Telluria mixta: one gene and its partner. The protein of the gene in region 1 interacts with the protein of each later gene in a pairwise test. Links are inferred from orthologs where the notes say so. Each region holds a gene or a part of one and is shown on either strand. Other genes may lie near its edges. The genes, in order: grpE and P0M04_RS00840.

Region 1 (2,923 bases):
CACGACGTCGAGGTGGCGATGGCGATGCGCTACGGCTCGCCCGCGCTGCCGGACGTGCTGGATGAACTGAAGGCGCGCGGCGTCGAGCGCATCGTCGTGCTGCCCGCGTACCCGCAATACTCCGGCACGACGACCGCGTCGATCTGGGATGCCGTCTTCGACCACTACAAGAAGGTGCGCAACATCCCCGAGCTGCGTCTCGTGAAGCACTACCACGACCACGAGGGCTATGTCGATGCGCTGGCCGCGTCCGTGGAGACGTACTGGGAGACGCACGGCCGCGGCGAGAAGCTGGTGATGAGCTTCCACGGCGTGCCCAAGCGCACCCTGCTGCTGGGCGATCCGTACCACTGCGAATGCCACCGGACGGCCCGCCTGCTGGCGGCGCGCCTGCGCCTGGCGCCGGACCAGTACATGGTGACGTTCCAGTCGCGCTTCGGCAAGGCCGAGTGGCTGCAGCCGTACACGGCGCCGACCGTGCAGCAGCTGGCGCGCGATGGCGTCAAGCGGATCGACGTCCTGTGTCCCGGTTTTACGAGCGACTGCCTGGAGACGCTGGAAGAGATCAACATGGAAGTCCGCCACGACTTCGAATCGAACGGCGGCCAGGAATATCACTACATTCCCTGCCTGAACGACAATCCGGCCTGGATCGTCGGCATGGCCGAGATCGCCGAGCAGCACCTGATCGGCTGGCCGACGATGCTCACGCCCGCGCAACGCGAGGCGCAGCGCAAGGATGCCGAAATCGCACGCGAGCACGCGGTGAAACTCGGGGCATAAGCGCCGTCGCCCGATGGCGAAATGCTAGAATGCCACGTTTTGCGGCGCCGACCCGAGCTCCGCCAGGCAGATCGCAGCCAGCGCAAGCAGGGTGTAGATGAGCACGGCGCCGCTGATCAGATGCAGTTTCATGTTCTTTCCCATCGGGTCGATAGACGGATGTCTTAACGACAGGATAGTAGAACGGCTGGCTGTCGATGGTGACTACGAGCAAGTAAATCTTGTAACAAAAGAATACGCGCGTCTGCATATTATTTCTGCAATTCCCCTTGAAAATGTAGGCGAATGCCCAATATGGGGCGCTGTGTGACTGCAACAGTCGTCCGACCAATCAGCCAAGTCCTTGATTTCAGGAGTTTTTTCGATGCAAGACCAAGAAAACCAAGAGGTGAGCAATCAGCCGGAAGCCGCCGATGCGGCTGCAGCCGCGGCAGCGCAGGCCGCACCGGCCAACGAGCCCGGCCTCGAAGAGCAGCTGAGCGCCACCGAAGCCAAGCTGGCCGAGATGCACGATGCCTTCATGCGTGCCAAGGCCGAAGCGGACAACATCCGCCGCCGTGCCCAGGAAGATGTGAGCAAGGCCCATAAATTCGCCATCGAAAGCTTCGCCGAGGCCATGGTGCCCGTGCGCGACAGCCTCGAGATGGCGCTGAAAGTCGAAGCGCCGACGGTCGAATCGATCAAGGAAGGCGTCGAGATGACCCTGAAGCAGCTCACCGCCGCGTTCGAGAAGAACCGCCTGGTCGAAGTGATGCCGCAACCGGGCGACAAGCTCGACCCGAACAAGCACCAGGCCGTGGCCGTGGTGCCGTCCGACCAGGAAGCGAACACCGTGGTGGCCGTGCTGCAGAAGGGTTACATGATCGCCGACCGCCTGCTGCGCCCGGCCATCGTGACCGCCGCCGCACCGAAATAATGTTGCTTCAAGGCTGAATAAGCTCTTGAAACTAGGCGACATTTCCCAATATTCGACACATCTGAAAAACTGAGTACTAAAAAGGAAAATATTATGGGCAGAATCATCGGTATCGACCTGGGCACCACCAACTCCTGCGTGGCGATCATGGAAAATGGTCAGCCCAAGGTCATCGAAAACGCGGAAGGCGCCCGTACGACGCCTTCGATCATCGCTTATCAGGAAGATGGCGAGATCCTGGTCGGCGCGCCGGCGAAACGCCAGGCCGTCACCAACCCGAAGAACACCCTGTTCGCCGTCAAGCGCCTGATCGGCCGTAAATTCGACGAGAAGGAAGTCCAGAAGGACATCGGCCTGATGCCGTACTCGATCATCAAGGCCGACAATGGCGACGCCTGGGTGCAGGTACGCGACAAGAAACTGGCACCGCCGCAGATCTCGGCCGAAGTGCTGCGCAAGATGAAGAAGACCGCCGAAGACTACCTCGGCGAAGAAGTGACGGAAGCCGTCATCACGGTCCCGGCGTACTTCAACGACTCGCAGCGCCAGGCAACCAAGGACGCCGGCCGCATCGCCGGCCTGGACGTCAAGCGCATCATCAACGAGCCGACTGCGGCCGCGCTGGCATTCGGCCTGGACAAGACCGACAAGGGCGACCGCAAGATCGCCGTGTATGACCTCGGCGGCGGTACGTTCGACGTGTCGATCATCGAGATCGCCGACGTGGATGGCGAGAAGCAGTTCGAAGTGCTGTCGACCAACGGCGACACGTTCCTGGGCGGCGAAGACTTCGACCAGCGCATCATCGACTACATCATCGACGAATTCAAGAAGATCAACGGCCTCGACCTGTCGAAGGACCCGATCGCCCTGCAGCGCATCAAGGCGTCGGCCGAGCGCGCGAAGATCGAACTGTCGTCGTCGCAGCAGACCGAGATCAACGAGCCGTACATCGCCATGGCGAACGGCGCGCCGGTCCACCTGAACCTCAAGATCACCCGCGCCAAGCTGGAAGCCCTGGTCGAGGAACTGATCGTCAAGACCATCGAACCGTGCCGCATCGCCATCAAGGATGCGGGCGTGAAGGTCTCGGACATCGACGACATCATCCTGGTCGGCGGCATGACCCGCATGCCGAAGGTGCAGGAGAAAGTTAAGGAGTTCTTCGGCAAGGATCCGCGCAAGGACGTCAACCCGGACGAGGCCGTCGCTGTCGGCGCCGCC
Region 2 (3,518 bases), 2.4 Mb from region 1 along the record:
GCCGCGGACACCGCCCGGGCCAGGGCTTCCAGCCGCCGCCGGACTGGGGCACGCAGTTCGATTTCGGCGGTGCCGGCGCGGACGATTTCTTCAACGACCTGTTCGCCCACGTGGGCCGGCGCTCACGTGCGGGTGCGGGTGCGGGCGGCGCGCATGCCGGTGGCGGCGGGTTCCAGATGCCCGGCGAGGACATCCACGCCGCGATCACCGTCGATTTGCGCGACGCCTACCAGGGCGCCACGCGTACGATCAGCCTGCGCGTCCCGCAACACGATGCGCAGGGACGCACGACCATGCAGGACAAGACCCTCAGCGTGAACATCCCGAAAGGCGTCACGCCGGGCCAGCAGCTGCGCATGCGGGGGCAGGGGCATCCGGGATTCGGCGGCGGGCCGGCCGGCGACCTGTATCTTGAAATCCAGCTGAACCCAGACCCGCGCTATCGCGTCGAAGGGACACACGTGTACCAGGATGTACCCGTGGCGCCGTGGGAAGCGGCGCTGGGTGCGAGCATCTCGGTGTCCACGCCGTCCGGTACGGTCGAGGTGACGGTGCCGCCGGGGTCGCAGAGCGGACGCAAGCTGCGCCTGAAGGGACGCGGCATTCCGGCGAAGACGCCGGGCGATTTGTACCTGATGCTGAACGTGGTGCTGCCGCCCGCCACCAGCGACCGTGCGCGCGAGCTGTACGAGGCGATGGCGCGCGACCTTGCCTTCAATCCACGCGAACGCATAGGAGCCTGAACGATGCATGACGATATTCTCACCGGCGTGCTGCTGGACGACGTGGCGCTGACCCTCGACGAACTGGCGCGCGCCTGCAACGTGGAGACCGAGTGGGTCGTGCGCCACGTGCAGGCGGGTGTGCTGGGCGGCGAGACCAGCGTGCAGGTGACGAGCTGGCGTTTCCGCAGCGGCGACCTGGCCCGGGCCCGGCGCCTGCTGCGCGTCGAACGCGACTTCGACGCCAACGAGGACCTCGCCGCGCTCGTCGTCGACATGGCCGACGAGATCCGCCGCCTGCGCGCCCGCATGCGCGTGCTCGGCATCGACTGAGATCCCGCCGGCGCCTGCGGGCGCCGGTCTTTTGGCGGGCGCGGCGGCACACGGAGTGCGTTACCATCCCCGTGCTATCGTGCCGCCTATGCTCAAACTACCGACCAACGCCACCGCGCCGTTCTGTCCATCGGAGGTCTCCGGCACCGTGAATGTGCCGGAGAACGATCCGCTGTGGAAAAAGATTCTGCGCTATGCGGGCCCCGGCCTGCTGGTGTCGGTCGGCTACATGGATCCGGGCAATTGGGCGACCGCCATCCAGGGCGGCTCCCGGTTCGGCTATGACCTGCTGTTCGTCGTCGTGCTGTCCAGCCTGGCGGCCATCGTGCTGCAATGCCTGAGCATGCGGCTCGGCATCGTCACGGGCAAGGACCTTGCCGTACATTGCCGCGAACAATATTCGCCCGTGCATGCGAAAGGGTTGTGGGCGTTCGCCGAGCTGTCGATCATCGCCTGCGACCTGGCCGAAGTGCTCGGCTGCGCGCTCGCGTTCCATCTGCTGCTGGGCGTGTCGCTGCCCGTCGGCGTCGCCCTGACGGCCCTCGACACCATCATCGTGCTGAGCCTGAAAGGGAAGGGCTTCCGGCAACTGGAGGCCATCGTGCTCGGCCTCATCGCGACGATCGCCATCTGCCTGTTCACGGAATTATTTCTCGTCGATCCGGACCCGCGCGCCGTCCTGGCGGGCCTCGTGCCGTCGCTGGAAAAGGTGGGCCAGCGCGACGCCCTGTACCTCGCCATCGGCATCCTCGGCGCCACCGTCATGCCGCACAACCTGTACCTGCACTCGTCCGTCGTGCAGACGCGTGTGCTGCGCCACGACATCAACGAGGACGGCGCAAGCCTGGCCGAAGCGATCAGGCTGTCGCGCATCGACACCGTCGTGTCGCTGTTCCTGGCGCTGTTCATCAACGGCGCCATCCTCGTGCTGGCCGCGGCCGCGTTTTATAAGCCGGGCGGCGGCAACGTGATGGACATCGACCAGGCCTATTACCTGCTGGCCCCCGTCGCGGGCACGGCGGCCGCGGCGATCCTGTTCGGCCTGGCGCTGCTGGCGTCCGGCCAGAGCTCGACGTTCACGGGCACCATCGCCGGCCAGGTCATCATGGAAGGTTTCCTGAAACTCAGGATTCCGTGCTGGCAGCGCCGTCTGATCACGCGCGGGCTGGCGCTGGGGCCGGCGATGGTCGGCGTGCTCACCCTGGGCGACCACGCGATCGGCAAGATGCTCGTCGGCAGCCAGGTCGTGCTGAGCCTGCAACTGCCGTTCGCCATGTACCCGCTGATCCGGCTGACGGGCCGCGGCGACCTGATGGGGCAGTTCGTCAACAAGTGGTGGACGACGGGGCTGTCCTGGTTCCTGTTCGTCGTGATCGCGTCCGCCAACCTGTGGATGGTGTGGCAGGCGCTGTTCGGCTGACCCGCCCATTTCTTCCGCGTGAGTCGCCGTGTGCGACGCGCCCCGGAAGCCCTGCCTAGAATGGTCGATCGTCTTCATACGTTCGATCACAGGGAGTTTATATGGAACAAGTTGCGAGCAAGCCTTTGCAGGGGATCCGGGTCGCCATGCTCATGACGGATGGCGTGGAACAGATCGAGTACACGAGCCCGCGTTCCTTCCTGGAAGGGCAGGGGGCCACCGTCGTGCTGCTGTCGCCGAAGGCCGCCGGCGACGACGTGCAGGGTTTTCACCACATGCAGCCGGCCGACCGCTTCAAGGTCGAGATGAACGTGCGCGACGCGAAACCGGCCGACTTCGACGGCCTCGTGCTGCCGGGCGGCGTCGCCAATCCGGATCAACTGCGAATGAGCAAGGAAGCCATCGATTTCATCCGCGAGTTCGATGCGGAGGACAAGATGGTCGCGGCCATCTGCCACGGCCCGTGGACGCTGATCGACGCGGGCATCGCCGCCGGCAGGCATCTCACCAGCTGGCCGAGCCTGAAGCGCGACCTGACGAATGCGGGGGCCGAGTGGTCCGATGAGGAAGTCGTGCTCGATGCCCGCCTCATCACGAGCCGCAAGCCGGCTGATCTGCCGGCCTTCAACGAGATGTTGCTGAAGGAATTGCTGGTGGCGCCAGGGACAGATCCGGGGCCCACGTCATGATTGCATCATCCAGCAAACTGGAGAAATAATCCAGGATAGTTGACGAAACATCTTTCATATTGGAGAATGCCTCCATTATGAAAGATGACTCCACTGTTAACGAACGCATTGCCCAGCAGGTGCGTCTTCTGCGCAGCGAGCGCGGGCTGTCGCTGGATGCCCTGTCGACCCAGTGCGGCGTCAGCCGTTCGATGCTGTCGCTGATCGAGCGCGGCGAAACGAGCCCGACCGCCGTCGTGCTCGACAAGCTTGCCGCCGGCCTGGGCGTGCCGCTTGCGTCGCTGTTCGACGACCCGGCGCGCAAGGACGAGCCCGTCTCGCGCCATGCCGATCAGGTCACCTGGCAGGATCCGC

The links.
Region 2: the proteins of grpE (region 1) and P0M04_RS00840 interact in binary tests that used the Escherichia coli proteins (3 or more experiments, as listed by UniProt). The link is inferred for Telluria mixta from one-to-one orthologs.

The regions. Positions count from the first base shown.
Region 1 is NZ_CP119520.1:2,587,735-2,590,657, forward strand. It holds grpE (nucleotide exchange factor GrpE), read left to right. Parts: upstream 1-1,147; coding sequence 1,148-1,699; downstream 1,700-2,923. Other genes in the region: hemH (ferrochelatase), read left to right, coding at 1-783; dnaK (molecular chaperone DnaK), read left to right, coding at 1,793-2,923. UniProt on the Escherichia coli protein: Participates actively in the response to hyperosmotic and heat shock by preventing the aggregation of stress-denatured proteins, in association with DnaK and GrpE. It is the nucleotide exchange factor for DnaK and may function as a thermosensor.
Region 2 is NZ_CP119520.1:189,418-192,935, reverse strand. Bases 311-3,309 are described here. They hold P0M04_RS00840 (Nramp family divalent metal transporter), read left to right. Parts: upstream 311-1,143; coding sequence 1,144-2,475; downstream 2,476-3,309. Other genes in these bases: P0M04_RS00830 (helix-turn-helix domain-containing protein), read left to right, coding at 3,242-3,309; P0M04_RS00835 (type 1 glutamine amidotransferase domain-containing protein), read left to right, coding at 2,577-3,164; P0M04_RS00845 (chaperone modulator CbpM), read left to right, coding at 747-1,055; P0M04_RS00850 (DnaJ C-terminal domain-containing protein), read left to right, coding at 311-743. In the rest of the region: more of P0M04_RS00850, read left to right, coding at 1-310; more of P0M04_RS00830, read left to right, coding at 3,310-3,518. UniProt on the Escherichia coli protein: H(+)-stimulated, divalent metal cation uptake system. Involved in manganese and iron uptake. Can also transport cadmium, cobalt, zinc and to a lesser extent nickel and copper. Involved in response to reactive oxygen.